One region of the Variovorax sp. 38R genome, then DNA from elsewhere that is predicted to be linked to it. Evidence: predicted binding sites of a transcription regulator. Region 1 holds the regulator's gene; each other region holds the start of a gene.
The links. Region 1 encodes LexA, which represses DNA repair genes until DNA is damaged. Its sites were predicted from a motif close to ACTGTATNNNNATACAGT; they were not measured.
Positions count from the first base shown of each region.

Region 2: the regulator LexA is predicted to act here: its motif matches at 3,558-3,575, upstream of recA (recombinase RecA).
Region 3: the regulator LexA is predicted to act here: its motif matches at 3,110-3,127, upstream of imuA (translesion DNA synthesis-associated protein ImuA).
Region 4: the regulator LexA is predicted to act here: its motif matches at 1,583-1,600, upstream of IG196_RS09460 (PA0069 family radical SAM protein).

Region 1 is NZ_CP062121.1:3,037,973-3,045,649, forward strand. It holds gene IG196_RS13860 (MFS transporter) at 1-9, opposite strand, end outside; gene IG196_RS13865 (D-2-hydroxyacid dehydrogenase family protein) at 14-1,021, opposite strand; gene IG196_RS13870 (hypothetical protein) at 1,189-1,572, opposite strand; gene lexA (transcriptional repressor LexA) at 1,717-2,400, opposite strand; gene IG196_RS13880 (asparaginase) at 2,474-3,460, shown strand; gene adk (adenylate kinase) at 3,490-4,146, opposite strand; gene kdsB (3-deoxy-manno-octulosonate cytidylyltransferase) at 4,283-5,056, opposite strand; gene IG196_RS13895 (Trm112 family protein) at 5,053-5,235, opposite strand; gene lpxK (tetraacyldisaccharide 4'-kinase) at 5,216-6,211, opposite strand; gene IG196_RS13905 (ExbD/TolR family protein) at 6,212-6,637, opposite strand; gene IG196_RS13910 (MotA/TolQ/ExbB proton channel family protein) at 6,652-7,284, opposite strand; gene xseA (exodeoxyribonuclease VII large subunit) at 7,597-7,677, shown strand, end outside.
Region 2 is NZ_CP062121.1:6,497,338-6,505,014, reverse strand. It holds gene IG196_RS30210 (sporulation protein) at 1-22, shown strand, start outside; gene IG196_RS30205 (HEAT repeat domain-containing protein) at 28-762, opposite strand; gene IG196_RS30200 (sensor histidine kinase) at 759-2,201, opposite strand; gene IG196_RS30195 (response regulator transcription factor) at 2,269-2,943, opposite strand; gene IG196_RS30190 (MarR family winged helix-turn-helix transcriptional regulator) at 3,008-3,493, opposite strand; gene recA (recombinase RecA) at 3,639-4,751, shown strand; gene recX (recombination regulator RecX) at 4,808-5,281, shown strand; gene IG196_RS30175 (SRPBCC family protein) at 5,250-5,690, shown strand; gene yiaA (inner membrane protein YiaA) at 5,703-6,143, opposite strand; gene IG196_RS30165 (hypothetical protein) at 6,257-6,991, shown strand; gene IG196_RS30160 (bestrophin family protein) at 7,287-7,677, shown strand, end outside.
Region 3 is NZ_CP062121.1:2,643,310-2,650,986, forward strand. It holds gene IG196_RS11990 (ABC transporter substrate-binding protein) at 1-495, opposite strand, end outside; gene IG196_RS11995 (LysR substrate-binding domain-containing protein) at 611-1,540, shown strand; gene IG196_RS12000 (2-hydroxychromene-2-carboxylate isomerase) at 1,511-2,137, opposite strand; gene IG196_RS12005 (CmcJ/NvfI family oxidoreductase) at 2,134-2,967, opposite strand; gene imuA (translesion DNA synthesis-associated protein ImuA) at 3,142-3,948, shown strand; gene IG196_RS12015 (Y-family DNA polymerase) at 3,917-5,266, shown strand; gene IG196_RS12020 (error-prone DNA polymerase) at 5,259-7,677, shown strand, end outside.
Region 4 is NZ_CP062121.1:2,112,836-2,120,512, reverse strand. It holds gene gnd (decarboxylating NADP(+)-dependent phosphogluconate dehydrogenase) at 1-436, shown strand, start outside; gene IG196_RS09460 (PA0069 family radical SAM protein) at 450-1,544, opposite strand; gene IG196_RS09455 (GbsR/MarR family transcriptional regulator) at 1,679-2,272, shown strand; gene IG196_RS09450 (thiol-disulfide oxidoreductase DCC family protein) at 2,342-2,773, shown strand; gene IG196_RS09445 (SAM-dependent methyltransferase) at 2,803-3,744, shown strand; gene IG196_RS09440 (SRPBCC domain-containing protein) at 3,775-4,815, shown strand; gene IG196_RS09435 (DUF4166 domain-containing protein) at 4,812-5,432, shown strand; gene IG196_RS09430 (DOPA 4,5-dioxygenase family protein) at 5,440-5,787, shown strand; gene IG196_RS09425 (phosphoribosyltransferase) at 5,784-6,431, opposite strand; gene IG196_RS09420 (aromatic ring-hydroxylating dioxygenase subunit alpha) at 6,515-7,677, opposite strand, start outside.

The DNA of each region.
Region 1 (7,677 bases):
CCGGCTCATGCGTTCACCGCCGGACCTGCAGCGCGCCGGGGTTCACGATGTTCGTGGGGTTGCCCTTGATGAAGCTCACGACGTTGTCGAACGCCTGGCCGAAGTAGCTCTCGTAGCTTTCCTGCTCGACGTAGCCGATGTGCGGCGTGCAGATGCAGTTCTCGAGGCGCAGCAGTGCATGACCTTGCAGCGGCGGTTCGCTCTCGAACACGTCGATGGCCGCCAACCCGGGACGCCCGCGGTTGAGCGCTGCCAGCAAAGCATCGGCCTCCACCAGCTCGGCGCGCGACGTGTTGACGAACAGCGCCGTCGGCTTCATGCGGGAGAGGTCTTCGAGCTTGATGAGGCCCTGCGTGTCCTCGTTGAGCCGCAGATGCACCGACAGCACGTCGGCCGCGGCAAAGAATTCGTGGCGGTTCTGTGCCACCTGGAAGCCGTCGGAGCGCGCCTTGGCGCAGCTGGCTTCGCGGCCCCAGATCACGACCTGCATGCCGAAGGCCTGCCCGTAACGGGCCACCAGCTGGCCGATGCGGCCGTAGCCCCAGATGCACAGCGTCTTGCCCTTGAGCACCGAGCCCATGCCGAAATTCGGCGGCATCGACGCCGACTTGAGGCCCGACTGCTGCCAGGCCCCGTGCTTGAGGTTGCTGATGTACTGCGGCAGGCGGCGCATGGCCGCCATGATCAGCGCCCAGGTGAGTTCGGCGGGTGCCTGCGGCGACCCCGAGCCTTCGGCCACCGCCACACCGCGTTCGGTGCAGGCCGTGACGTCGATGTGGCCGCCGACGCGACCGGTTTGGGAAATCAGCTTGAGCTTGGGCAGCTTCTCGATCAGTTGGCGGGATATCTGGCTGCGCTCGCGGATGAGCACGATGACGTCCGCATCCTTGAGGCGAACCGATAGTTGGCCGATGCCCTTGACCGTGTTGGTGTAGACCTTGGCGGCGTACGCGTCCAGCTTGGCAGCGCACTGCAGCTTGCGCACGGCGTCCTGGTAGTCGTCGAGGATCACAATGTTCATGGCATGCCATTGTGCCTCGCAGCATTGGCAGGTCGCACGTGTGAACGTTTGGATACCCGGTGCCAGATAGCGCCCGGGAGGCCTGTTTCAGGCCGTTGTCGGTGAGTCCGCCGTGCGCATAGGGGATGCGCAGGTCGCGCAGGCACGGCGGCTTCGTTCGCACTTTCTCAGTGCAGGTGGCTGGGGCGGTGCGTGCCGCTGCCGGTTTCTGCAGCTTCCAGTGCGGCGAGTCGTTCGAGTTCGGCGCACACGTCGGCCATGCGGCCGGAAATCACGACCCGGTTGGCGCAGCCGCGCTGCGAGCCTTGCCGATCGATCACGCGGACCACGCGCAGCGGGCGGGTGGGCGTGGCGGCGGCGGACGGTGACGTGGCTGGCGTGGGGTTGCCGGCGGCGCGTGCCGTGCAGGCCGGGCGCACGGCCACATAGCGCAAACCAGCGGCAGCGTCGCTGCTGTCACCGCGTGAGGGGCGGCGGGCGGGCATCCAGCGGGTGGCCAGCGATTGCAGGGGCGACCAGAAGTCGGCGATAGCGAGGAGGGCGATTCCCATGTGAACTCCAAAAAAGTATGAGGTTGAACACAGGCAGGATTTCTTGAATCGGCCGCAACAGGGTGATGGCGACTTCGCGCCATACGCCCGCCACCTGTCGCGGCCGGATGAGGTGCTGCTGCTTGTGGGCAGCAGGCCCGGGACCTACATCAGCATGGTGTTGCGGATGAGGCCGACCGCGAGGCCTTCGATTTCGAAGGGCTCGCCGGGCTGGACGATGATGGTCGGGTAGTCGGGGTTCTCGGCGTGCAGCTCGATCACCTGCTTGTTGCGCTTCAGGCGCTTCACGGTGACTTCTTCGCCGAGGCGCGCCACCACGATCTGACCGTTGCGCGCTTCCTTGGTGGCCTGCACGGCGAGCAGGTCGCCGTCCATGATGCCGGCGTCGCGCATCGACATGCCGCGCACCTTGAGCAGGTAGTCGGGCTGGCGCTGGAACAGCGTGTTCTCGACGTAGTAGGTCTGGTCGACGTGCTCTTGCGCGAGGATGGGCGAACCCGCCGCCACACGGCCGATGAGCGGCAGCGCGAGCTGGGCCATGCCGGGCAGCGAGAGCGAGAACTGGTTGCCCTCGCGGTGGCGCGTTTCGTGGAGCGAGCGCAGCGCATCGCCCTTGAGGCGTATGCCGCGCGAGGTGCCGCTGACGAGTTCGATGACGCCCTTGCGGGCCAGGGCCTGCAGGTGCTCTTCGGCGGCGTTGGCCGACTTGAAGCCCAGCTCGTTGGCGATTTCGGCGCGCGTCGGCGGCGCACCGGTGCGTGCGATGGCGGCCTGGATCAGGTCCAGGATCTGCTGCTGGCGGGCGGTAAGCTTCACTGCGAACTGCATAGTGGTTTCCTTGCGGCACTGGCTAGATATCCAGTACCTGTATTTTTAACCAGTTTTCAAAAGTTGACAAGCCATGACTCATTCCTCTTCGTCCGAGACGCGCCGCGTGGTGGTGCTGGGCACCGGCGGCACCATTGCCGGCAAGGCCGCCAGCAGCGGCGACAACATCGGCTACACCGCGGGGCAGGTGGGGGTGGCGGACCTGCTGGGCGGCATCGAGGCACCGGCCGGCGTGACGCTGGTCGCGGAGCAAGTGGCGCAGCTCGACAGCAAGGACATGGACGCCGACACCTGGCGCCAGCTGGCCGCACGCTGCGCGCACTGGCTGGCGCAGCCCGATGTGGCTGGCATCGTCGTCACGCATGGCACGGACACGCTGGAGGAAACGGCTTTCTTCCTGCACGCCGTGCTGGCGCCGGCCAAGCCGGTGGTGCTGACCTGCGCGATGCGTCCGGCGACGGCCTTGTCGCCCGATGGTCCGCAGAACGTGCGCGATGCGCTCGTGGTGGCTTCGACGCCGGGTGCCAAGGGTGTGACGGTGGTGTGCGCGGGCACGGTCCACAGCGGCCTCGATGTGCAGAAGGTGCACACCTATCGTCTCGATGCCTTCGCGTCGGGCGATGCCGGGCCGGTCGGCTATGTGGAAGAGGGCGAGGTGCGGCGCGTTCGTGCGTGGCCGCAGGGGGCGTCGGCCGACGCTGCACGGTTGGATGCGGTGTCGAAGCCGTGGCCTCGTGTCGAGATCGTCATGAGCCATGCCGGCGCGAGCGGCGCGATCGTCGAGGCGTTGCTGCTTCCGTCGGCTGAACCCTTGCGCGGGCTGGTCGTGGCCGCGACCGGCAACGGCACCGTGCACCATGCACTGGAAGCCGCAGCGCTGAAGGCGCAGGACGCCGGCGTGGCGGTGCTGCGCGCCACGCGCTGCACGAACGGACGCATCCTCCCGAAGCCCGGTGACGGGCTGCGGGATGCGGGCGCACTCACGCCGGTGAAGGCGCGGGTCGCGCTGGCGCTGGAACTCTTGGGAGTGGCCGCCCTGCCAGAGTTGGAAGGCGGCTAGGAGCGGCTGACGGGGCAGCCGCTGCTGAATCAGCTGTTCAGTGCGGCCAGGGCGCGCTGCGTGATCTCGTCGACCGTGCCCACGCCCTGGATGGCGCGGTACTTCGGTGCGGCGGCCGGATCGGCTTTGGCCCAGGCCGAGTAGTAGTCGACCAGCGGACGGGTCTGCTGGCTGTAGACGTCGAGCCGCTTGCGCACGGTCTCTTCCTTGTCGTCTTCGCGCTGGATCAACTCTTCACCGGTCACGTCGTCCTTGCCTTCCACCTTCGGCGGATTGAACTTGACGTGGTAGGTGCGGCCCGATGCCGGGTGCGAGCGGCGACCGCTCATGCGTTCGATGATGTCGCCGAAGGGCACATCGATCTCGAGCACGTAGTCGAGTTTGACGCCGGCCGCCTTCATGGCGTCGGCCTGCGGAATGGTGCGCGGGAAGCCGTCGAACAGGAAGCCGTCGTTGCAGTCGGGCTGCGCGATGCGTTCCTTCACGAGGTTGATGATCAGGTCGTCGCTGACCAGTGCACCCGAGTCCATGATCGTCTTGGCCTGCAGCCCGAGGGGGGTGCCTGCCTTGACCGCGGCGCGCAACATGTCGCCGGTCGAGATTTGGGGAATGCCGTATTTCTGGCAGATGAAGGTCGCTTGCGTGCCTTTGCCTGCCCCGGGCGCGCCCAGCAAAATAAGTCTCATGGTGTCCTCGGAAGGTTCTTAGATTTTGTGTCGCGCCCCATGCGCACCCTCAGGCGCGCCGAGGCGGAATTGCGTCGAGGATAGCATGCGTGCCCGTGACAAATTGCCGCCGTTTCCCTCGGAAGCGGCGGGCAGTTCACGCGGACGAGCCGGCCGCGAAGACCGCGCGCACGCGCGCCAGGTCTTCGGGCGTGTCGATCCCGGGGCCCGGTGCGACATCGCTCACATGCACCGCGATGCGGTGCCCATGCCACAGCGCGCGCAGCTGCTCGAGCGCTTCGGTGGCTTCGACAGGCGCAGGCGACAGCAATGGAAATTGACGCACGAAGCCCGCGCGATAGCCGTAGATGCCGATGTGGCGCAACGGTGCCGGGCTCGGCAGCACTGAGGGCGCGGCGCCGCCTGAAGAACCGTCACGCCACCAGGGGATCGGCGCGCGGCTGAAGTAGAGCGCATGGCCCTGAGCATCCAGCACGGCCTTCACGACGTTCGGGTTCATGAAGTCGGCCAGCGAATCGATCGCGTGGACGGCGGTGCTCATTGCGGCTTGCGGATGGGCGGCGAGTGTGGCGGCCACGGCGTCGATGAGTGCGGGGTCGATCAGCGGTTCGTCGCCCTGCACGTTGACGACGATCGCGTCGCCGTCGAGCCCGAGTTGCTCGCAGGCTTCGGCCAAGCGATCGGTGCCGCTGGCGTGGTCCTGCCGGGTCAGCAGGGCCTCGACGCCGTGTGCCTTGCAGGCCTCGATGATGGAGGCGTCGTCGCCGGCCACCACCACGCGAAGGGCGCCGGACTGGTGGGCGCGCTGCGCCACGCGCACGACCATCGGCAGGCCGGCGATATCGGCCAGCGGTTTGTTGGGCAGTCGCGTCGAAGCCAGCCGGGCCGGCACCAGAACGGTGAAGCTCACAGGCCCAGCTCGTCGTCGGACAGCGTGCGGGCCTCGTTCTCGAGCAGCACCGGGATGCCGTCGCGCACCGGGTAGGCGAGCCGCGCGCTGCGCGAGCAGAGTTCCTGCTTCTCGGCGTTCCAGGTCAGCGGGCCCTTGGTGACGGGGCAGACGAGCAGTTCAAGCAGCTTGGTATCCATCGAGCGATGATAGCTTTGCGTCGAGGGCGGCGAAGAACGCTGGCGAGGGTTCGAAGTGCAGCGGCACGGCGAGCGCGTCGGGCGCCTGGTGCCAGAGCTTGACGGCGTCTTTTTCCGTGCAGACGAGGGGCAGGGCGGGACCGGCCGGGCGCTGCCAGTCGCTGAAGTCGTGGTGGTCGGGCAGCGCGAAGGTGTCCGCGAGCGTCAGGCCGCGCGCACGCAGCATCGTGAAGAAGGCTTCCGGTCGCGCGATGGCGGCGAGTGCGATCACGGGTTGGCCGGCGAGCGTTTCGAGCGGGATGCGATGGCCGTCCTTCGCGAGGGCGTACGGCGCCAGTTCGCGGGTGGCGGTATAGCCGCCGGTGAAAGCGGGCCGCTCGCCGCTGTGCAACAGCAGGTCACAGGGGCGCGGCCACGGCTCGCGCAGGGGGCCGGCAGGCAGCAGCCAGCCGTTGCCGACGCCGCGGTCGTCGAACACGCAGATCTCGATGTCGCGCGCCAACGCCAGATGCTGAAGGCCGTCGTCGCTGACGATGACCTGGGTGTCCGGATGCCGCTCGAGCAGGGCACGTGCAGCCTCGATGCGCTGCCGGGCCACGAAGACCGGCGCGCCGGTGGCATGGTGAATCAGCGCAGGTTCGTCGCCAACGTCCTGCGGATCGCTGTCGCCCAGGACTTCGCGGCAGTCGTCGGTGCGGCGGCCATAGCCGCGCGACACCATGCCCACCCGCAGCCCAAGTGCCTGCAGATGGCGCACGACCGCCATCACGACCGGTGTCTTGCCGGCCCCGCCCGCAATCACATTGCCGACCACGATCACGGGAACCGGCACGCGCCCGGTCTTCTGCCAACCCCATCGGTAGAAGGCGCGCCGCAGCGCGAAGAGGGCGCCGTAGATCAGCGACAGTGGCCACAGGACGCAGGCCAGCGCACCGCGGCGCAGCCAGGCGTCCTGCAGCCGCGCGCCGGTCGACACTCAGTGACCGGCCTGGGCCGTCGACTGAGCGGCGAAGGTGATCTGCATCAGGCCGGCGCGGCGCGCGGCCTCCATCACCGTCACCACGGCCTGGTGCGGGCTGGCCGCGTCGGCGCTGATGATCACGACGCTGTCCTTGCCACCGGTGGCGGCGGCACCGAGCGCGGCAGCCACGGTGTCGACGCTGCGGTCCGCAAGCGGCGACTTGTTGATCACGTAGCGGCCATCGGCCGACACCGCCACGATCACCTCTTTCGGGTAATCGCGCTGGGCGTCGACGTCCGCCGTCGGCAGCCGCAGCTGCATCTCGGTGAACTTGCTGTAGGTGGTCGACAGCATCAGGAAAATCAGCACGACCAGCAGCACGTCGATGAACGGGATCAGGTTGATCTCCGGCTCGTCGCGCGCGCCGTGGCGAAACTGCATGCGGCCGCGCGAGCTCATTTGCGCAGGGCGTTCAGGTGGCGGGCAAAACGCTCGCCCGAGAGCTCGAGGTTCAGCAGGTACTCGTCCACGCGGCTGCGGAAGTAGCGCCAGAAGATCAGCGTCGGAATGGCCACGATCAGGCCGAAGGCCGTGTTGTACAGCGCGATCGAGATGCCGTGCGCCAGCTGCGCCGGGTTGCCCGAGCCGACGGCACCGCTGCCGGGCGACTGCGAGCCGAAGATTTCAATCATGCCGATCACCGTGCCCAGCAGGCCGAGCAGCGGCGCGGCCGAGGCGATGGTGGCCAGCGCCGGCAGGTAGCGCTCCAGCCTGTGCGCCACGGTGCGGCCCGAGGCCTCCATGGCGGCGCGCAGGTCTTCTTCGGTGCAACGCGGGTTGGCGTTCAGCGCGCGCAGGCCGGCGGCCAGCACCTGGCCGAGCATCGAGTTGCTTTCCAGTTTGGTCACGACATCCGGGCCGGGAACCGCGCCGCGCGACACGGTGATGGTTTCGTCCAGCAGCTTCGGCGGCAGGACCTTGACGGTCTTGAGACTGGTGAAACGTTCAATGACCAGCGCGAGTGCGATGACCGAACAGGCGAGCAATGGCCAGATTGGCCAGCCCGCGGCAACAATGATGGAAAACAAGAAAATCCTCCGGCCCGTAGACTGCAAATGCGCGGCGATTATCCACCGAGCCACCATCGGCTCGCGGCTTGTTTGCGTGTCGGCAAGGACGCACAGATTCTGTGGATAACTTTGTGATTAACCCGTGGCGCAATGGCTCCGAACCCGCATGGGACGGGCTTTCCGTTAGATCGATTGAATTTTGAGCAGCACTTTTTTTAATGAAATCAACAGCTTGCACGAGAACTCGTGCATCTGTCCCACCATACCCCTCCAAAGTGGGGGGCGCAGCGCCCGTTGTGGACGAGTGGCCTTCGGTGGCGGAGGGACACGATGAGCTTCAGGGAGCCGAATGCAGCGCCCGGGCCGCGCGTATGGGCCGTGGGCGCGCTGTGCCGTGCGGTGGCCGATGCG
Region 2 (7,677 bases), 3.4 Mb from region 1:
GGAAGCCAAGCCCGCGCCCTGACCCGGTCAGGCGGCCGCGGCGCGCGCGAACATGCGCCGCGCCTTGGCCAGCGCGGTCTGCAGTTTTTCTTCGGAGGGCGGTTCGTGCGAGCTGGAACTCAGGCCGAACTTCTTGCCCGCGATTTCCTGCACCGCGACCAGGATGCTGCCCAGCACGACCGGATCGGTCTCGGTGTCGAGCGCCTGGCGCAAGGGCTCGAGCGCCTTGGGCGCGGCGCTGCGGCGGTTGAACACGATCTGCATCAGCGCGCTCGCGGCCCATTGCCGGTTCGTGGCGACGGCATCGTGCGTGAGCAGCGGCACCACCTTGGCGATGTCCGTCGTGCCGCCGAGCCAGCCGATCACCCACAGGCCCTTGCAGCGCAGGTCGTCGTGCGGTGACGCGAGCGCGGCGCGCGCCAGGGCTGCGGTCTCTTTCAGGCGGCGGCCCTTGCGGTACTTGAAGGCGCCGAGCATCTGCAGCACCGTGGCCTGCATGGCCGGGTCGGGCTCCTGCTCGAACTGCGCGAGCAGATGGTCCTCGGCCTCGTCGCCGCGCTCGCCGAACTTGCGGCAGAGCCAGTCGTAGAGCTCGCTGTCCATGCCGGTGTCGTGCAGCAGCGCGTAGTGGAAGGCGAGCGCTTCGGGCGATTGCAGCTCGAGCAGGTCGGCGCCGAAGTCGAACATGTCCGACACGTCGGTGTCGGTACGGATCTCTGCGAAGCGCTGGCGCAGCGCGTCGAGCGTGGGGGACGAACTCATTCGGAAGGGGCCTCCTCGAAGCGCACGGTGAAGAGCGCGCCCGGCGGATGCTTGCCGGGGTGCGCGTCTTCCAGTTTCACCCGCGCGCGGTGCTGGTTGGCGATCTCGCGCACGATCGGCAGGCCGAGCCCGGAGCCGTCGGCCTCGTTGCCGAGCACGCGGTAGAAGGGCTCGAACACCAGCTCGCGGTCGGACTCGGCGATGCCGGGGCCGTTGTCTTCCACCTGCACCAGCTGCACGTGGCCGAAGGGGTCGGCCAGCACGCGCGCGGTGATCACGCCGGGGCGTTCGGGCGTCGAGGGCGTGTAGTTGAGCGCGTTGTCGACCAGGTTGCGCACCAGCTCCTTGAGCAGCGTCGGGTTGCCGTCGACCATCACGCCGGGCGCGCCGGCCTGGGCACCGTCGTAGCCGAGGTCGATGCGCTTTTCGATCGCGCGCGGCACGGCCTCGCGCACCACCTCGATGGTCAGCCGCGCGAGGTCGCAGGGCTGGCAGTGCGTCATGGCGCTGGTGCCCTCGGCGCGCGCCAGCGACAGCAGCTGGTTCACGGTGTGCGTGGCGCGCACGCTGGCGCGGCCGATCTGCTTGAGCGACTGCTTGAGCTCGTCGGCATTCGCGCCTTCGCGCTGCGCCAGGTCGGCCTGCATGCGCAGGCCCGCAAGCGGCGTCTTGAGCTGGTGGGCGGCGTCGGCCAGGAAGCGCTTCTGCGTGAAGATCGAGTCGTTGAGCTTGTCGAGCAGCTCGTTCACTGACGACACCAGCGGCACCACTTCGAGCGGCACTGAGGACTCGTCGAGCGGGCTCAGGTCGCCGGGGCGGCGCTCGCGGATGCGCGCCTCGACCACCGACAGCGGCTTGATGCCGCGCACCAGCGCCAGCCAGATCAGCAGCACCGCCAGCGGCAGGATCGCGAACTGCGGCAGCAGCACGCCCTTGATGATCTCGGTGGCGAGCACCGCCTGCTTCTCGCGCGTCTCGGCCAGCTGCAGCAGCGAGGGCGGCACCTCTTCGCTGCCGCTGGGAATCCACAGCGAGGCCACGCGCACCGGCTGGCCATGCACCGTGCTGTTGTGCAGCAGGACCACGTTGGTGCCGGGCGGGTCGTCCACGTTGGGCTGCGGCAGGTCGCGCTCGCCGTGCAGCAGCGTGCCGTGGCCATCGAGCAGCTGGTAGTAGATGTGGCCTGCGTCGTCGGCACGCAGGATCTCGCGCGCCGATTGCGACAGCACGAAGTGTGTCTGCCCCTGCTTCACCGTGACCAGCTCGGCCAGCACCTTCACGTTGTGCTCCAGCGCGCGGTCGTAGGGCGCGTTGGCGATGCCCTGCGCCACCAGCCACGTCACGCCGATGCTCACCGGCACGAGCAGCAGCAGCGGCGTGAGCATCCAGTCGAGGATTTCGCCGAACAGGGAGCGCTGGGCGCGCTGGAAGAGCTTCAAGCCGGTCTCCCGGCCTTTGGATGCACGGCGCGGCGCTGCGTGCCGGTGGCCCGCGGGGTCTGGCGCATCAGGAAGGAATCTTCTCGAGGCAGTAGCCCAGCCCGCGCACCGTCGCGATGCGTATCGGTCCCTTTTCGATCTTCTTGCGCAGGCGGTGGATGTAGACCTCGATGGCGTTGATGCTCACCTCTTCGCCCCATTCGCACAGCCGGTCCACCAGCTGGTCCTTGCTGACCAGCCGGCCGGCGCGCTGCAGCAGCACTTCGAGCAGGCCCAGTTCGCGCGCCGACAGCTCGATCATCTTGCCGTCGATGGTCGCCACGCGGCCGGCCTGGTCGTAGACCAGCGGGCCGTGGCGGATCGCGTTGCTGGTGGCGCCCATGCCGCGCCGCGTGAGGGCGCGCACGCGCGCCTCGAGCTCCTGCAGGCTGAAGGGCTTGGCCATGTAGTCGTCGGCGCCGTGGTCCAGGCCCTTCACGCGCTCTTCCACGCTGTCGGCCGCGGTGAGCACCAGCACGGGCAGCTGCGAGCCGCGGGCGCGCAGCCGCTTCAGGATCTCGATGCCGTGCAGGCTGGGCAGCCCGAGGTCGAGGATCAGCAGGTCGAACTCGCTGTGGGTCATGAGCGCGGTGTCGGCCTGCGAGCCGTTGGCCACATGATCGACCGCCGCGCCCGAGGTGCGCAGGCTGCGCAGCAAGGCATCGGCCAGCACCTGGTCGTCTTCGGCAATCAGTATCCGCATGTGCGCCACCTCCGGCTCAGTCAGTGTCGGCGCCCCTCGGCGCGCGTTGTCCCATGGGCGAAGTCTAGCCCGCCGTATAGGCTTCGAGTCCGATGGTTACCACGGTGGCAATCTCGTCGCCCACGCTGGCGCGGAACTCGCGCTCGGCCTGCGTGACGGCGCGGCGGAAGGCATCGAGCCAGGCCAGCCCGTCGGCCGTGAACAGCACGCGCCGCGCGCGCGCATCGAGCGGGTCGGGCCCCCGCGTGACCAGCCCCCAGGCCTCGCACTGGTCGACCAGCGTGCCCATGGCCTGCTTGGTCATGCCGGCGCGCTCGGCCAGCTCGGTCAGGCGCGAGCCCTCGCGCGCCAGGTGCCGCGTGATGTGGATGTGGGCCGCACTCACCTGCGCGCGCGCCGCGAGGTTCGACAGCGCCAGCGGCACCTCGATGTCGTGCGCCATCAGCGCCAGCACGCGCTCGTCGAAGCGGCGCATCGCATGGCCCAGCAGGCGGCCCAGGTGGGTCTGCCGCCAGGCGTCGGGATCGGTTGGAAAGGCGGGGTCGGACATGTGCCAGATGGTAAGGCAAACTGACTTTAAAGTGGGCTTGCAAAGCGCAATGAGCCCCTACACTACTGTTCAAGCATCCAGCCTGTGATTAAAAGCAGATGGATGACACCCGACACAAACCGTTGATATTCAAGGAGATTTCCACATGGACGCAGTCGTCAAGGGCACAAGCATCTCGGTCGCCAACAGTGAAAAGGCCAAGGCCCTCCAGGCCGCACTGGCCCAGATCGAAAAGCAGTTCGGCAAGGGCACGATCATGCGGCTCGGCGAAGGCGAGGCGCTCGAAGACATCCAGGTGGTCTCCACCGGCTCGCTGGGCCTGGACATCGCCCTGGGCGTCGGCGGCCTGCCGCGCGGCCGCGTCATCGAAATCTACGGCCCGGAATCCTCGGGCAAGACCACGCTCACGCTGCAGGTCATCGCCTCCATGCAGAAGCAGGCCGGTACCTGCGCCTTCGTCGATGCCGAGCACGCGCTCGACGTGCAGTACGCCCAGAAGCTCGGCGTGAACCTGTCCGACCTGCTGATCAGCCAGCCCGACACCGGCGAACAAGCGCTCGAAATCGTCGATTCGCTGGTGCGCTCGGGCGCCGTCGACCTGATCGTCATCGACTCGGTCGCCGCGCTCACGCCCAAGGCCGAAATCGAAGGCGAAATGGGCGACTCGCTGCCCGGCCTGCAGGCCCGCCTGATGAGCCAGGCGCTGCGCAAGCTCACGGCCACGATCAAGAAGACCAACTGCATGGTCATCTTCATCAACCAGATCCGCATGAAGATCGGCGTGATGTTCGGTTCGCCCGAAACCACCACCGGCGGCAATGCGCTGAAGTTCTACGCCTCGGTGCGCCTGGACATCCGCCGCATCGGCACCATCAAGAAGGGCGACGAAGCCATCGGCAACGAAACCAAGGTGAAGGTGGTGAAGAACAAGGTGAGCCCGCCGTTCAAGACGGCCGAGTTCGACATCCTGTTCGGCGAAGGCATCAGCCGCGAGGGCGAGATCATCGACATGGGCGTCACGGCCAAGATCATCGACAAGTCGGGCGCCTGGTACGCCTACAACGGCGAGAAGATCGGCCAGGGCCGCGACAACGCCCGCGAGTTCCTGCGCGAGAACCCCGACCTGTCGCGCGAGATCGAGAACAAGGTGCGCGAGTCGCTGGGCATTCCGCTGCTCGCAGCCGATGCCGGCAGCGAACCCGAGAAGGCCGAGAAGCCCGCCAAGGCTTCGAAGGCCGACAAGGCGGCAGCGGAGTAAGTTCGACAAGGCGGCCTTCGCGTGTTGCGTGGGCCGCGTGAGCGACCCACCCCCGCATGGCTTTCAGCGCCCCCTCCCTCAAAGGCCGCGCCCTGCGCCTCCTGAGCCAGCGCGAGCATTCGCGCGCGGAGCTGGAGCGCAAGCTGGCCAAGCACGAGGAAGAGCCTGGCACGCTGGCAAAGGCACTCGACGAGTTGGCCGCCAAGGATTTCATCAGCGAGCCGCGTGTCGTGGCCTCGGTGCTGAACCAGCGCGCGGCCCGCTCGGGCGCCTTGCGCGTGAAGCAGGAACTGCAGGCCAAGGGCATCGCGCCTGAAGCCATCGCCGAGGCGGTGGCCGGTTTGCAGGAAACGGAAGTCGCGCGCGCCACGGCCCTGTGGCGCCGCCGCTTCGATGCGCCGCCGGCCGATGCCAAAGCGCGCGCGAAGCAGATGCGATTCCTGATGGCGCGCGGTTTCTCGGGCGCTGTCGTGTCCAAGGTGCTCAGGAGTGACTTCGATGACACAAGCGACGACAACCCCGACGAATGAAGGCGGCGCGCCCTCTCGCGTCATCACGCAGCGCGTGAGCTGCGAATGGCGCGACGCCTATGCGCTCGCGTCCGACCCGAAGCGGCTGCCCGATTGGGCCAGCGGCCTCTCGAAAAGCGCGCTGGTGCCGCACGGCGACCACTGGATCGTGCGCACGCCCGAAAGCGGCGAGGCCCGCATGCGCTTTGCGGCACCCAATGAGTTCGGCGTGCTCGACCACTGGGTGGCGCCCGAAGGCGTGCCCGAGGTCTATTTGCCGTTTCGCGTGATCGGCGTGGCGCCGGGTGTGTGCGAGCTGCAGTTCACGCTGCTGCGCCAGCCGCACATGGACGATGCGGCCTTTGCGCGCGATGCCGAATGGATCGCGCGCGACCTGCAGGCCCTGCGCCGCCTGCTCGAGGCGGGCTGAGCCGGGCCTGGCTTACTCCGCGGCGGCGACGTCGTCGGCCAGCGGGTTCTCGGCCTTGTACGAGGCGATGTCGCGCACGTTCTTCTGCACCGCCACCGCGCCGAACAGGCTCAGCAGGAAGGCCATGGCGTAGAAGCCTTTTTCGCTCGCGGCCAGTGAGGCGTTGAACAGGCCCACGGCCAGCAGGCCGACCGACAGCAGCAACGAGACCCAGCACAGGCCGAAGTAGATGCCCGTGACCGAGATGCCCTCGAGCCGGTCGCGCACTGTCTTTTGCAGCGACACCGCGGAGAACAGGCCGTACATCAGGATGGTGAAGTAGTAGCCCTTCTCGTTGAGCTGCATCGCGGCATTCCACAGCCCGACCAGGTAGACGATGGCACCGACGATCAACGCGGCCCAGGAGGCGGCGACGAATGCAGCGGTCGGTTTCTGAAATCTGACGGTTCCCATGGCGATCCTCCTCGTTGTTGTGTGGCGCGATTATGGTGCGGGAAGGCGGTGGCATGATCGCCAGCGACCGGCCTCCCAGGAGGCGGCTTTCCAAAAAACCGGAGGAACCGTTCATGTCGTCACAACCCGCTCGTCCGCAGTCTCTCGTTCGCACCGGCGCCAAGGCCGGCTTCGCCTTCGCCGGCTCGGCCATCAAGGGCGCGCTGATCGGCCTGTTCCTTGGCGGCGGCGTGTTCTTCTATTACCTGAGCCAGCTGCAAGGGCCCGGCAACCCGGCCGCGCGGGCCGGTGGTTTCGGCGCCATCGTGGCCCTGATCACGTCGCCGCCGCTGCTGGTGGCCGTGCTGCTGGCGCTGTTCGTCGGCGTGTACTTTCTGCTCGGTGTGCAGCAGGGCCGCGCCCGCGCGATGCAGCACCTGGTCGTGGCGCGCGGCGAGGCCGTGTCGCAGCGGCTCGGCGACGCGATTGCAGGCCGCATCGAAGCCATGCCGCGCACGCACGGCGGCCTGCAGCGCGTGGCCGACTGGCTGTCGCCCGACGCGCTGTGCCAGCAACTCGCGCCGGTGCTCGGTGAAGGCCGGGCCGTGCGCACCGTGGTCGGCTTCGTGCTGGCCCGCCTGCCCCTGAGCGACATGCTGGCCGAGTGGCAGCAAGAGCGTGCGGCCCAGGGTGCCACCGCACCGGCGACGGGCGAAGGCGCCACGCAAGACCCCGCGCTGCGCGCCCTGCTCACGCGCCGCATCCACGAGGTGCTGCAGGACATGTCGACGCCCTCGCGCAAGCCCTTCTTCATCGCGCTGGCCGTGCAGGCGGTCTTGTTGGGCGTGGGGCTGTGGCTCGTGCGTTGAGAAGGTGCGAACGAACCCGCCATGCCCGCTCATCCCACCCAGACGCGCCCCCTCTGCGTTGCAAATGCTCGCCATAGCCCAAGCTATGGCTGCGCTTTGCGCCTTGATGGGGCGCGTCTGGGCGGGCTGCTCGGCCACGCCGGATTCATTCACACCTTCTGAGCCCGACCGTCTTCCTCGGTCTTAGGGCGCCCAGCCGCCCCCGCGCTGACGCCCCGGCGACAATCAGCGCCCGCGCGGGCCTTGCGGTGTGCGCGGCATCCATGCCTCCCTGCTCGCCCTTCTCCTCGCTTTCATGATCGTCCGGAAACGCCCGTCCGGGCTCAAGCTGTTTCTGTCCTGGCGGGGCTCCGTCCTGCCGCGCATCGCGGCGGCGCTCACGCTCAATGTGATCGTGGCCATCGTCGTCACGGTGCTGCACGGGCGCTTCGGCTCGATCAAGATTCCGCTCGGCACCGTGCCCTTCGCGCTGCTCGGCCTGCCGCTGGCGATCTTCCTGGGCTTTCGCAACACCGCGGCCTACGACCGTTTCTGGGAAGCGCGCAAGCTCTGGGGCGAGGTGATCCTGCGTTCGCGCAACCTGGCGCGCCAATGCCAGAGCCTCATCGACGGCGATGTGCCGGTGAACGCCGGCGCCGACACCGTCCGCCGCCTGGACGACCTGCGCGTGCGCATGACCTTGCGCG
Region 3 (7,677 bases), 390 kb from region 1:
CAGGCCGATCGTGAAGAGGTGGTTCACGATGCGGCTGTATTCCTCGTCGAAGCTGATGCGCACCGGAAAGCCGAACTCGCTGAACTTCACCACCGGGCCCGCGCCCGTGTAGGGGCCGACGACGGGAATCTTCAATTCGTTGGCCGCCTTCAGCGCACCGACCGCCGACGAGGTGCCGATGGGCATCAGCACGCCGACGGCGCCGTCGCGCGCGAAGGCCTTGACGTTCTCGGCGCCCTTGGCCGGGTCGTAGGCGTCGTCGAGCTGGCGCAGCTCGACCGGCCGGCCGTTGATGCCGCCGCTGGCGTTCAGCGCGGTGAACATGGCGCGGATGCCCACGAGCGGCTCGGTCGACAGCGACGCGAGCGGGCCGGTCTGCACGTAGGTCTGGCCGATCAGCAGCGGCTTGGCGGTCTGCGCCTGGGCGGCGGGGGCCACGGTGAAGGCGAGGGCGGCGAAGGCCGAAGCCAGCAAATGAATCTTTTTGCGGATCATGGTCACAAATTGTTAATAAAGTCATCTTAAAGCGCGAGACCTTCCGGGTAAATTGCTCTTTGGTTGCGGGGCAGCACGCGCGGGATCAGAATTCGCCCTCATATTCACCATGGGAATGCCACTCTCGCTCCTCCGACTGTCTTCGCTGGACCTGGTGCGGGGTTTTGTCGCGGTGGGGCGGCGCATGAGCATCTCGCTCGCGGCGCAGGACCTGTGCCTCACCCAGTCGGCGGTCAGCAAGCAGGTTCATGCGCTGGAGGAGCAGCTCGGCGTGAAGCTGCTGGTGCGCGGCCACCGTTCGATCTCTTTCACCGCCGAGGGCGAGCGGCTCTTTCGCAGCGCCGACGGCGCGGTGCAGCAACTGCAGGACGTGATGGGCGGCATCCGCCAGGCGGGCGAGCAGCGCCCCGTGACGCTCAGCGCCAGCATCGGTATGACCGGCCTCTGGCTGCTGCCGCGGCTCAGCCGGGTGCAGAAGCTGCATCCGGGCGTGGACGTTCGCGTCTCGGCCAACAACCGGCTCGCCGACCTGCGCAACGAGGGCATCGACCTCGCGATCCGCTACACCACGCCCGCGCTGGCACCGGTGGGCGCGCTGCGGCTCTTCGGGGAAACGGTGGCGCCGGTGGCGCATCCCTCGCTCGGGCTGAAGCCGCTGCGCGCGGCCGATGCCGTGTCGCGCCTGTGCCTGCTCGACTTCGACGATCCGCAGCATCCGTGGCTGCAGTGGAACGGCTGGTTGGACTCGGTGGGGTGGGCCGATGCGAAGCCGCAGGCCGTGCTGCACTTCAACCAGTACGACCAGTTGATCCAGGCCGCGCTGGCCGGGCAGGGCGTGGCGCTGGGGCGGCTCGAACTGATCCAGCCGCTGCTCGACGAAAAGCGCCTGGTGCGCGTGGATTCGCCCGTGCCCGCGCAGGCCTCGGGGCATGCGTACTGGCTGATCCAGGCCGAAGACGCACCGCGCGAAGAGGTCTGTCATGTGGCCGATTGGCTGCTGGCCGAGGCGCGGCAGTCACGCGATGCGGTGGGCGCCATTCCCTGAGCTGAATGCCAGCGCCTCGTCGAGGCGGTCGTTGCCCCAGAACATCTCGTCGCCTGCGAAGAAGGTGGGTGCTCCGAAGATCCCTTTCTCGACCGCGATTTCCGTCTGGCGCCGCAGCCGCGCCTTGTTCGCATCGGACAGCGCCTCTTCGATGATCCGGTGCGCGGGCAGGCCGAGCGCGGCCAGCAGGTCGCGCATGGCCTGCGGCGAATCGATGTCGCGGTCTTCGGCGAAGTTCATGGCCATCGTGCGCCGGCAGAACTCGCCCATCCAGGGCTGCGTCGCGCCCACGAGCGCGATGCGAAGCGGCAGCACGGCCGCCCTCGGAAACTGCGTGGGCTGCCGCCACGGCAGGCCGTACCTGCGGCACTGGCGGGCCATGTCCTTCCACGTGTAGTCGCCTTTTTCCTTCTGCAGCACGAAGGGCGACGAGGCCCACCCGAAGGACCGGAAGATCGGCCCGAGCAGAAAGGGCTGCCAGCGGATGCGCACCTGGTAGCGGGCCGCTTCGCTCTCGATGCGCATCGCGCTCAGGTAGCTGTAGTTGCTGCCGAAATCGAACCAGAAGTCCAGCACGGGGAGGGCGCGCGGCGTCATTCGAACACCACCAGGCAACGGGCCTCGATGCTCTCGCGAAGCGGCGCGTCGGCGGGCGCATCGGGGTGGTCGAAGGCCGCGTGCGGCGTGAAGCGCGAGACGCCGCCCAGCTGCGAGTCGTACTGCTTGAAGACCAGCGCCTCGTGCCGGTCCATCGCCGAAAAGTAAGACCAGCGGTGCGCGGGCGAATGCGTGGCCAGGTAGATCTCGCCGGTGCGGCGCGGATAGCGGACCTCGGCATTCACCAGGTCCTTCGCCATCACCGAGCGCGCGTCGCAGACCGCCAGCGGCGTGTCGAGCACCGGTCCCTTGATCGAGCGCCAGATGTTGACGATGCAATAGCGCCGCACGGCCGCCGCTTCGTCGGGGTCGGTCAGCACCATGCCGAGCCGGCGGCGGCCGGAGTCTTCGGTGTAGTCGTTGTGGATGCGGCCATTGGCGGCGGCCTTGCCGTTGGTGGCGCGGCGGCCGAAGCTCAGCGCGGTGCGGTCGGCCTCGCGCTGGCGCACCAGGTGATCGAACACATGGGCCCGCGTGCCGCCCGTGACCGCGAGCGCCAGTTCGGCGACCTCGCGGTGGTAGATGGCGATGACCTCGGCGTCGTCGAGGAAATCGGAGACGGCCGTGGGCGCATCGCGCAGCACGAAGCCTTCGCGCTCGATGTCGGGCGGCGTCGCGGCTCTGCGGGCATCCGCGATCGGCATGGGACGCAGCTCGTAGCTGCCGCTTTCCCAGGGCGTGCCGGGCGGCGGTGCAAAGGTGTAGCTGAAGGGGCGCTGCGCGGAAGGCTGCAGGTAGTTCAGGCCGGCGGTGACGGTGGGGTGGTTCATGCGGGGCTCCTGGGTGTGAGGGGCATTGGAGCGAAAGCGCGGCGCCGGCTCAAACGACTTCTGCGCGCCTTGGCATGAGCCGAAGGAATATGAAAAAGCGTGCCGGGAAGAAAGACTTCTTCCTTCTTGCGGGCCACGAAATACTGTATAAAAATACAGTTAACAGTTGCAATCATGGGCCTCCCTTTCCTCGACTCCTTTTCCACCGCCGCGGGCCGCGGCGTCTGGCATGCCGACGAACTCGGCCTGGCGGACGCGCAGGTCGTCGCGACCGGGCACGCCGCGCTCGACGCGGAGTTGCCGGGCGGCGGCTGGCCGGTCGGGGCGATGACGGAGCTGTTGCAACGTGCGCCCGAAGCCCACGTCTGGCGGCTGCTGCTTCCCGCGCTGGCACAGGCGGTGGAAGCGCGCGGCGGGCCGGTCGTGCTGATCGGCGCGCCTTACGAGCCCTGCGGGCCGTCGCTCGCGGCGCAGGGGCTGCCGGTGGAGGCGCTGATGTGGGTCAAGAGCGATGCGCCGGCCGCGCGGCTGTGGGCCTGCGAGCAGGCGCTGCGCTGCGCGGACGTGGCGGCCGTGCTGGCGTGGTTGCCGCAGGCGCGGGTGGGCGAATTGCGGCGGCTGCAGCTGGCGGCCGCGCAGCACGACGTGATGCTCTTCGTGTGCCGGCCCGAGTCGGCTGCGCAGGGGGCTTCGCCCGCGCGGCTGCGCATTCAGGTGGAAAGCTGCGCGGCGGATTCATCGCAGATCGAACTGCACCTCCTCAAGCGCCGCGGTCCGCCGCTGGCTGCGCCGGTGATGCTGCCGGCGCGCAACGAGCGCATGACCGCATTGCTGGCTGCCGCCCGGTTGCGCCGCAAGCTGCGTCTGCAGCAGCGGGGCACGGTACCGGTCGGCGATACGGCAACGTCCGCGACCGTGGTGCGCATCGACGCGTGGAAAGGAGGCCCCCATGCACTGGATCGCATTGCGGTGGTCGCTTGACGCCGACGCGCCCGACGCACCGCAGCTGCCCACGCCCGAAGCGCTGGGTTGGTGGGCGCTGGAATACACGCCGCACGTCGCCTGGCAGGACGAGGCGCTCATGCTCGAAGTCTCGGCTTGCGAGCGCCTCTGGGGTGGCCGGCTCCAGCTGATGCGTCAGCTGGTCTCCGTCAATCCCGCGCCTGACGTGCGCATGCTCGGCGCACAAGGCGCCACGAGCCTGATCGCGCTCGCGCGGCTGCGCCTGTTCGAGCGCAACGAAGACCGCCCCAAGGACATGCCCGCTGGCCTGCCGCTGGACACGTTGACCGCCGCCCGCCCGCACCTCGACCTGCTCGCGCGCCTGGGCTGCCGCACCTGGGGCGAGGTGGCGGCCTTGCCGCGCGGCGGCCTCACGCGGCGCTTCGGCACCGAACTGCGCGCGGCGCTCGACGCCGCCTGGGGCCTGCGCCCGGAGGGCCACGACTGGCTCACGCTGCCCGATGTGTTCGAACAGAAGCTGGAGCTGCCCGCGCTCGCCGAGACCGCGCCCGAACTCATGTGGTCGGCCAACCGTTTGCTCTCGGCGCTGCAGATCTGGCTGCGTGCCCGCCAGCGCGGCGCCCGCGCGCTTGAACTGCAGTGGACGCTCGACCTCAAGCGCTTCAACGGCGTGAACCTGCCGCCGCACCAGCAGCTCACCGTGCGCACGGCCGAGCCCACGCAGGACATGGCGCACCTGCGCCGCCTGCTGTCGGAAAAGCTCGCCCTCACCACGCTCGCCGCGCCCGTGAGCTGGCTCAAGCTGCGCACGCTCGAAACCGATCCGTGGGCCGGCGCCAGCACCAGCTTTCTGCCCGAAGACAACCGCAAGGGCGACAAGCTGCACGAGATGGTCGAGCGCCTGAGCGTGCGGCTCGGCGCGCACCAGGTGGTGGTGCCTTGCGCCGAGGCCGACCACCGGCCCGAGCGCAAGCAGGCATGGCGGCCCGCGCTGCAAAAAGAGAAGGCCGTGCCCGACAAGGTCCGCAAGGAGGCGAAGGCCGCAGCCTCGCAGCCCGATGCGGTCTACCCGCCCTGGCTGCTGCCCGAACCCTTGTTGCTCGAGATGGACGGCGAGCGCCCCTGCTACTGCGGCCCGCTGAGCAGGCTGATCGGCCCGCAGCGCATCGAGGCCGGCTGGTGGGGCGGCAAGGAAGACGGCGGCCAGCCGGCGATGCGCGACTACTACGTGGCGGAAAGCCCCGAAGCCGGGCTGGTGTGGATCTTTCGCGAGCGGCCCTCGGCGCGGTTTTCTTCGGGCGAGGTGCGCTGGTACCTGCAGGGGTTCTATGCCTGACCTGAGCCACAAGGAAGAGCGCAAGCGCCAGCCGGCCAAGGTGCATGCGCTGCCGGTGCCGTTGCGCAAGAGCACCGTGGCGAAGTTGCCGGACTACGCCGAGCTGCACTGCCTCACGAACTTCAGCTTCCAGCGCGGTGCGTCGACGCCCGAGGACGTGGTCGCGCGCGCGTACCAGCTGGGGTATGCGGCGCTGGCGATCACCGACGAGTGCTCCGTGGCCGGCATCGTGCGCGCGTACGTCTGCCGGCGCGACATGGAACACACGCTCGACGACTACGAACGTGAGCATCCCGACGAACCATCGATTCCGCGCAACCTCGATTTCCGCCTGCTGTTCGGCAGCGAGTTCCGCTTCGAGCGCTTCAAGCTCGTGGTGATCGCGAACGACACCGAGGGCTGGGGCAACCTCTGCGAGTTCATCACCGCCGCGCGCAACACCGAGCTGCCCAAGGGCGAGTACCGCGTGAGCTGGGAGGACAGCGACGTGGCCTCGCTGCAGGACTGCCAGGTGCTCTTCGTGCCGCAGCGCAACCCGGGCGGCGCGATGGATGCCGCCACGCTGCACGAAGACCTCCTGGCCGCCAAGGCGCTGTACGCGGGCAACCTCTGGCTGGCGGTGGAAATGCTCAACGAACTCGACGACGACCTGTGGTTCGTCACGCTGATGCAGGCGAGCGAGCAGACCGGCGTGCCGCTCGTGGCGGCCGGCGACGTGCACATGCATGTGCGTGCCTGCAAGCCGCTGCACGACGTGCTGACGGCGGTGCGCGAAGGCAAGACCGTCGCCGCGTGCGGCTTTGCGCTGCAGTCGAACGCGGAGCGGCATCTGCGGCAGCGGGTGCGACTGGCCGAGATCTATCTGCCCGCCATGCTGGCGAACACGCTGGTGGTGGCGCAGCGGTGCAGGTTCGATCCGGCGGTGATCCGAGAGAACTACAAATACCCGCTCGAAACCGTGGGCAGCAGCGAGACGCCCGTGCAGACGCTGGTGCGCAAGACCTGGGAAGGTGCCGCCAGGCGCTATCCGAACGGAATTCCGCAGAAGGTGCGTGCGCAGGTGGAGAAGGAGCTCGAACTGATCGTCGAGCTCAAGTACGAGATGTTTTTCCTCACGGTGGAAGACATCGTGAACTTCGCGCGTTCGCAGGACATCCTTTGCCAGGGACGCGGGTCCTCGGCCAATTCGGCGGTGTGTTTCTGTCTGGGCATCACCGCGATCGATCCTGACAAAGGCACCTTGCTGTTCGAGCGATTTCTCAGCCGGCACCGCAACGAACCGCCCGACATCGATGTGGATTTCGAGCACCAGCGGCGTGAAGACGTCATTCAGTACATCTACAAGAAATACGGCCGCGAACGCGCCGCCATCGCCGCCGTCGTCATCTGCTATCGCTCGCGCAGTGCGCTGCGCGACGTGGGCAAGGCGCTCGACATCGACGAGCGGCTGATCGACGAATTCGCCAAGGACCACTATTGGTTCGACGACACCGTGCTCGGCGAGCAGCTGTTCCAGGCGGCCGCGCGCATCGGCGTGAAGGAAGACGAACTCAAGCTCGTGCAGTGGATCGAGATGACGCAGCGGCTCAAGGGTTTTCCGCGCCATTTGAGCCAGCACGTCGGCGGCTTCGTGCTCACGCACACCAAGCTCACGCGGCTGGTGCCGGTCGAGAAGGCGTCGATGGTGAACCGCTCCGTCATTCAGTGGGAAAAAGACGACCTCGAAGCCATGGGCATGCTCAAGGTCGACGTGCTCGCGCTCGGCATGCTCAGCGCCATCCGCCGCGGGCTCGACCACATGAACCGCTGGCGAGGCTCGATGGTGCAGATGCACCACATCCCCAACGACGACCCCAAAGTGTTCGACATGATCTGCGACGCCGACACCATCGGCGTGTTCCAGATCGAGAGCCGGGCACAGATGTCGATGCTGCCGCGACTGAAGCCGCGTACTTATGAAGACCTGGTGATCGAGGTCGCGATCGTGCGGCCGGGACCTATCCAGGGCGGCATGGTGCATCCGTATCTCAAGCAGCGCGAGCGGGTGGCAAAGAAGCTGCCAATCATTTATGAGGATGACGAACTTCGCCCCGCACTCGAACGCACGCTCGGCATTCCGATCTTCCAGGAGCAGGTGATGCAGATCGCGATGATCGCGGCCAAGTTCACGGCCGACGAGGCCGACCAACTGCGCCGCGCGATGGCGGCATGGAAGCGCAAGGGCGGTCTCGGGAAGTTTCACGACAAGCTCGTCAAAGGCATGACCGGAAACGGCTACAAGGAGGCCTTCGCCGAAGCCATCTTCAAGCAGATCATGGGCTTCGGCGACTATGGCTTCCCCGAAAGCCACGCTGCGAGTTTCGCGCTGCTGGTCACCATCAGCAGCTGGCTCAAGAATTACGAGCCCGCCT
Region 4 (7,677 bases), 930 kb from region 1:
GGTGATCAGCTACACGCAGGGCTTCGACCTCATCCAGACGATGGGCGAGAAGAAAGGCTGGAAGCTCGACCTCGCGGGCATCGCGTCGATCTGGCGCGGCGGCTGCATCATCCGCGCGCGCTTCTTGAATCGCATCACCGACGCCTTCCGCACCGACCCGGCGCTGGACAACCTGATGCTCGACCCGTTCTTTCAAGACCTGCTGAACCGCACGCAGCAGAACTGGCGCGAGGTGGTGGCGCTGGCAGTGAGCAACGGCATTCCGGTGCCGGCCTTCAGCGCGTCGCTGGCCTACTACGACAGCTACCGCACGGCACGCCTGAGCGCGAACCTGCTGCAGGCGCAGCGCGACTTCTTCGGGGCGCACACGTACGAGCGGGTCGACAAACCCGAAGGCCAGTTCTTCCATACCGACTGGCCCGAGGTCATCGAGTAAGCGGCGTCCGGGCTCAGAACAGATTGCCCTGCCCTTGCGCGCCCGGCGGCCGGAAGGCCGAGGTGTCGAGCGCAATCCGCTCGCGATTGAAGCCCAGCCGGTTCGTCGCCTTCTGAAAGCGCTGATGAATCAGGTCGGCCCACAGGCCTGAGCCTTTCATGCGCGTCGCGAAGTCGGCGTCGTAGTCCTTGCCGCCGCGCATCTCGTGGATGCGCGCCATGACGCGATCGGCGCGCTGCGGGTAGTGCAGCTCGAGCCATTCCTTGAACAGCGGCGCCACCTCCCACGGCAGCCGCACCACGGTGTAGAAGGCGCTGCGCGCGCCGGCCTCCCAGGCGGCTTCGAGCACCTGCTCCATGTCTTCGGTGATGAACGGAATCTGCGGCGCCAGGCTCACGCCCACCGGCACGCCGGCCTCGGCCAGCGTGCGGATGGTGCGCAGCCGACGGTGCGGCGCAGCGGCGCGCGGCTCGAGCTTGCGCGCCAGCTCGCCGTCGAGCGTGGTGATCGTCACGTACACGGCCGCGAGCCGGTCGGCCGCCATCGGCGCGATCAGGTCGAGGTCGCGCTCCACGGCGCTCGACTTGGTGACGAGCGCGAACGGATGTCGCACTTCACTCAGCAGTTCGATCACGCCGCGCGTGAGCCGCAGCTCGCGCTCGATGGGCTGGTAGCAGTCGGTGGCGGTGCCGATGGCAAGGTTGCTGGGGCGGTAGCTCTTGCGGCCGAGTTCGGCGCGCAGCACCTCGACGAGGTTGCGCTTGGCGATGAGCTTGGTCTCGAAGTCGAGGCCGGGCGAGAGGTTCAGGTAGCTGTGCGTGGGCCGCGCAAAGCAGTAGATGCAGCCGTGCTCGCAGCCGCGGTACGGGTTGAGCGAACGGTCGAAAGGAATGTCGGGCGACTCGTTGCTGCTGAGCACCGACTTCACGTCTTCGAAGCGCACCTCGGTGGCCAGCGGCAGCAGCCCGGCGGCCTCAGCCTCGCCCTCTTCGAGCGTGCCCCAGCCGTCGTCGAAGGCGTCGCGCTCGTCTTTGGAGAACCGGTGCGCGAGCCGCGTGGCCGCGCCACGGCCCTTGATGATGTGGATGGGAACCTGGGCGGCGGGCATGGCGAGTCCTTGGAAGGAGGCAGGAAACAAGTCGAACAACTGTTTATTCATACAGTATTTCACTTTTAATCCTGCCGTGCAGTATTTTTTGTTTCTGTCTTGACAGAAATTCAGGAATTCCTAAACTCGACGCCATGGAACTCACCGACATTCAACGCAAGTTCGTCCTGCACTGGGGCGAGATGGGCTCCATGTGGGGCGTGAACCGCACGGTCTCGCAGATCCACGCCCTGCTGTTCGCCCATGGCAAGCCGATGCACGCCGAAGAGCTGTCGGAAACGCTGGGCGTGGCCCGCTCCAACGTCAGCAACAGCCTGAAGGAGTTGCAGGCCTGGAACCTCGTGCGCGTCACCCACACGCTGGGCGACCGGCGCGACTACTTCGAGACCAGCGTCGACGTGTGGGAACTGTTCCGCACCGTGGTGCGCGAGCGCAAGGAGCGCGAGTTCGACCCCACCATCCGCGTGCTGCGCGAGATCGTTTCCAGCCCCGATTTCCAGAAGGAGCCGCCCGATGCGCAAGACCGCATCCGCTCCACCATGGACCTCATGACCAAGCTCGCCACCTGGGCCGACGAGATGCTGCGGCTGTCGCCCGGCACGCTCGACAAGGTGCTCACGCTCGGCGCCAGCGTGCAGAAGTTCGTGCGCGGCGACAGCGCACCGCCACCGCCCCCAGACAAGGGCGACGACCCCGACGCGCACCACGCCAGCCTGCCGATGATCTGAGAAAGGCCGCGTCCTTTTTTTTGCCTTCTTATTTCTGTTTTGACTGAAATATCGAGAACCAAGAACGCCATGACCCGCTTCGCTCCCGCCACCTACCCGCTCACCGTCTATTTCGACGCCACCTGCCCGCTGTGCACGGCCGAGATGAGCGCCATGCAGGCGCGCGACAGCGCCGGTCGGCTGCACCTGGTCGACTGCTCGCCCACCGGTTTCGCGGACGGCCCGGCGCCGCGCGAGGCGCTGATGCGTTCGCTGCACGCGGTCGATGCCGCAGGCCGTCTGCGCGTGGGCGTCGACGCCATCCGCGCCTGCCGCGCCGCGGTGGGCTTGCCGGCCGGCGGCGCCGTGCTCGACCTGCCGGTGATCGGCCGGCTGGCCGACCGCGCCTACGCGGTGCTGGCCCGCAACCGCTACCGGCTGCCGCGCTGGCTGGTGCTGCGGCTCGCGGGGCACGGCGCGATCGCGCCAACCACCTGCGCCGACGACCACTGCAAGCTCTGAAAAAACTCACATCGCCTGAAGGAGTTTCGATGCCCGACGTCTTCCAGCCCGACTTCCGCCTCCCCGGCACCGCACGGCCTGCGCCGCCCGCGGTCGAAGGCCACGTGAGCCGCGAGGACACGCAGGACTATTTCACCGAGGTCGCCGACGACTATCGCGCCTGGAGCCCGAGCTACAACATGCACTTCGGCTTCTGGCGCCTGGGCCTGAACCCGCTGCGGCGCGAAGGCATGCTGATCGAGATGAACCGCACCGTCGGGCGGGCACTGCGGCTCGACAAGGCCACCACCGGCCCGCGTTGCGTGCTCGACCTCGGCTGCGGCGCCGGCGCCACCTCGCGCACGCTGGTCGGCGACGACCCTGCGCTGCATGCGGTCACCGTGACCAACGTGCCGGTGCAGAACGGCATCGCCGCGCGGCTCGACGCGCGGGCCGGCGTGGCCGATCGCGTCGCGCACGTCGAAGCCGACTACACCCGCACCGGCCTGCCCGCCGCCCAGGCCGATGGCGCCTGGGCGCTCGAAAGCGCCTGCTACGCCGAAGGCACCGCCAAGGCCGACTTCGTGCGCGAGTCCGCCCGGCTGCTCAAGCCCGGCGCGCGGCTGGTGGTGGTCGACGGCTTCCTGCTGCGCCACCAGCCGGGCCGCCTCGCGGGCTGGCTGCACCGCCTGTGGGCCGACAGCTGGGCCGTGCCCACGCTGGCCGTGCGCGAAGACTTCGTCGCCGCACTGCGCGCGCATGGCTTCGACGACATCGAAGTGAAGTCGCTGCGCTGGCGCGTCGCGCCCAGCGCGCTGCACATCCCGGTGCTGGCCACGCGCTTCACGCTGGCCGAACTCTGGAAGGCGCGCGGCAAGCTCAGCCCCTGGCGCCGCAAGCACATCGTGGCCAGCTACTGCGCGCTCGCGCTGGGCATGTTCTGGCGCGACTTCGACTACGCCATGGTGACGGCCCGGCGCAGCGCCGACTGAGACACCACAAGAAGAGGAGAAGAGATTTCCATGCGCACCGATCCCGAAGAAAGCAGGCTCGCCGACCTGGCCCTCAACGACGAAGTGCCGGCCAAGAAGCCCGTGCGCGGCATGCCCTTCGGCTGGTTCTGGCCCATGTTCGCCGGCGCGGCGATCGCGTTCGTGCTGCGCATCGTCTTCGGCGGCGGCCCCGGCGAGCCCTTCTCGGCCATGCTGGGCTCCTTCGTCTATCTCGCGCCCGCGGCGTGCGGCGCGGTCACGGTGTACATGGCCGAGCGCATCGAGCGGCGCAGCTGGGGCTACTACCTCTGGGCGCCGTGGGTGGCCACCGCGCTGTTCGTCGGCGGCACGCTGATGGTGTTCATCGAGGGCATCATCTGCGCCGCCTTCATCGTGCCGCTGTTCGCGGTGATGGGCAGCGTCGGCGGACTGGCCATGGGCATCGTGTGCCGCATCACCAACTGGCCCAAGCCCGCGCTCTACAGCTTTGCCCTGGTGCCGCTGCTGCTCGGCGGCATCGAGCCGCAATGGCCCAACCCGGACCAGTTCTCGAACACCTCGCGCACGCTCTTCATTGCAGCGCCGGCCGAGCGCGTGTGGCACGAGCTCAACGCCGCGCGCGACATCCGCCCCAGCGAAGTCGGCGACGCGTGGGCCTACCGCGTCGGCGTGCCGATGCCGGTGTCGGGCGTGACCGTCGACACACCCGAGGGCCGCGTGCGCCAGGTGCAGTGGCAGAAGAACGTGCACTTCGACGAGGTCGTCACCGAGTGGCAGCCCCACCGCCTGTTGAAGTGGCGCTTCCGCTTCACGCCCGACTCCTTCCCCGCCGGCGCACTCGACGACCACGTGATGATCGGCGGCCAGTATTTCGACCTGCGCGACGCCACCTACACCCTGACCCCGCGCGACGGTGGCACCGAGCTGCGCGTCGCGGTGTCGTGGCGGCTGAGCACACGCTTCAACTGGTATGCGGACCCGGTCATGCAGTTCCTGCTTGGCGATGCCTCCGAGAACATCCTGCGCTTCTACAAGGCGCGCAGCGAAACCACCGTGGCGGTGGCGGGATGAGCAGCGCGCCCCCCGTCTTCCAGCAGGCGCTCGGCCCCGCGTGGAACGAGCTCGGCGACGTCATCCGCCGCCACTACACGATGAGGCCGTTCTCCGACGACTACGTGTGCGTGCGCGGCACGATGAGCGAGGTCTGGCACGCCCCGTGGGCCGCGCTACTGATGCCCTTCGGCCGGCTGTTCGGCGCGCTGGTGCCGCACCAGGGCACCGACGTGCCGATCGAGGTGCACTACCGCTGCCACCCCGACGACGCCAATCTCTACTGGGACCGCGTCTTCCACTTCCCGGGCAAGCCGCCTTTCCATTTCCGCTCGCACATGGAGCACGACGCGGGGCAAGGCAGCGAGGTGATCGAATACGTGCGCTTCGGCATCGGCATGCGCCTGGCGGTGAGCGCGGAAGACGGCGCGGTGGTGTTCCGCGACAGGGGCTACATCTGGCGCATCGGCGGGCTGCGCATTCCGCTGCCGCTGGGCCTCTTTCTCGGCACCGCCTATGTCGAGGAGCGGCCCGACCCGACCGACCCCGATCACTTCACCATGAAGATGCTGCTGCGCCACCGCTGGTTCGGCGACGTGTTCCGCTACAGCGGACGCTTCCGCCTCGGTTCACAATGAGCGCACCATGCCACGCCGCCCCGAAAACCTCTACGCCCAGTACCACGCCCACATCTACTTCGCGCCCGATACGGTGGCACAGGCACGCGCCCTCTGCGAGCGGGCGGGCCACGAGCTGATGGTGGTGGTGGGCCGCGTGCACGAACGCCTCGTCGGCCCGCACCCGCACTGGAGTTGCCAGCTGGCCTTCGACGCCGCCGAGTTCGACGAGGTCATCGGCTGGCTCGACACGAACCGCAATGGTCTGGATGTGTTCGTGCACGGCGTGACCGGCGACGACTTCGCGGACCACACGACGCATGCGATGTGGCTGGGCGAAGAGAGCGCGCTCGATCTGCGGATGTTCCGACGCTAGACCGCTTCGCCGCGCGCCTGCGCCAGCAGCGCGCACACCTCGTCATCCGTCGTCTGCGAGAAATCGCCGTACCAGGCGCCAACCGCGCGAAACACCGTGGGGCAGCGCACGCACAACACATCGTCGGCTTCGCCCTGCAAGACCTCGCAGGCCTCGGGCGAGCCCACGGGCACGGCGGCGATCACGGTACCGGCGCCCTGCCGCCGCAGCCCGCGAACGGCCGCAAGCATCGTGGCGCCGGTGGCAAGCCCGTCGTCGATCACGAGCACCGTGCGGCCTTGCACATCACACACCGGGCGATCACCGCGGTAGACCCGCGTGCGGCGCGCCAGCTCCGCGCGTTCGGCGCGGACGACGGCATCGATCTCCGACGGACGCAGGTCCAGCGTGCGCACCAGGTGCTCATCGATCTCGGGCACGCCATCGCCCGCGAGCGCGCCGAAGGCGTACTCGGGTTGTTCAGGCAGGCCCAGCTTGCGGACCACCAGCACGTCGAGCGGCAAGCGCAACGCGCGCGCCACTTCGAAGGCCACCGGCACGCCGCCGCGCGGCAGCGCCAGCACCACGGCGTCCGGAAATCCACCGCGCCGCTGCAGCAACGCAGCGAGCTGGCGGCCGGCCTGTGCGCGATCACGAAACTTCACGGCGTGTGCTCCCGAGATGGGATGTTCACACGCTGTTCGCGACACCGCGAGCCCCGCCGCAAAGACCCGGATCGCAGCGTGCTTTACGCCGCCTCTTGCGCTTCCACCTCGGCGTCCGACGCGCCGCCGTGGACCTTGAAGAACTGCGCCCCTTCGACCTTCTGCCCAATGGCTTTCTCATACGCCGCGCGCACATCGTCGGGCTGCCCGGCCTGCCCGAAGAAGTCCTTCAGGTACGGCCCCAGCAGCGGATGCGCGGCCAGTTCCTCGCGCGGCAGGCCGTGCAGCATCTCGTCGCGGCAGGCCGACGGCAGGCACACGTCGCGGTTCTTCTCGGGGTCGCGGATGAGGCCCTTGGGCTCGTGCGACGGGTCGGACTGCATCGACTCGAGTTCTTCAAAAAAGCGCCGCCGCATCATCACGATGCCCTTGTCGCTCTGACCTAGCTTCTCGCGCGTGCGGTCGGTCACGGTGCCCTGCCCCACCCACACGACGAAGTCCTGGTTGGCGACATGGCTGGTGATCCAGCGGCCCGTGACCGAATCTTTGATGGGGCCGTACCACGAGGGAATGCGCTCCTGCACGTACGGTTCCTGTTCGGTGGGCACGCGGCTGAGCACCCACAGCACGCTCAGCGTGTGGTGGTCATCGATCGGCACGCGCCATTCGAAGTGGTGGCCGAGGAAGAAGCCGTTGGGCCACAGCGTGACGCGGCCGGTGGTCCACATGACGTTGTCTTCGCGCTCGCCGCCGCGCAGGCGCTTGTAGACGAAGCCGTGCTCGAACTCCTCGAAGGCCAGCTTCAGGTGCGTGGGCACATAAGGGCCTTCGTCGCCCTGCAGGCGTGTGGTCCAGTTGTTGTGCGTCCACTCGAAGTGCACGGGGTCGATGGAGTTCTCCTGGCACTGGAACCAGTTGCAGGGAATCTCGGCGAACACGGCCTGCGCAAAACCGTTCTTGCAATTGAAGAGTTCCCAGTCGGGCAGCAGCGGCGCGGGCTGCGGGCCCATGTAGGCCCACAGCAGGCCGGCCTTCTCCTGCACGGGGTAGGCCTTGATCTTCGTGTTCTTGCGCATGCGCGCATCGGGGTCCAGCGTTTCCTCAAAAGGCTGGTGGATGCACTGGCCGCTCGTGTCGTACTGCCAGCCGTGGTAGCTGCAGCGCAGGCCGCACTTCTCCACGTAGCCGTACGACATGTCGGCGTTGCGGTGCGGGCAGCGGCGATCGACGAGGCCGTAGTTGCCGC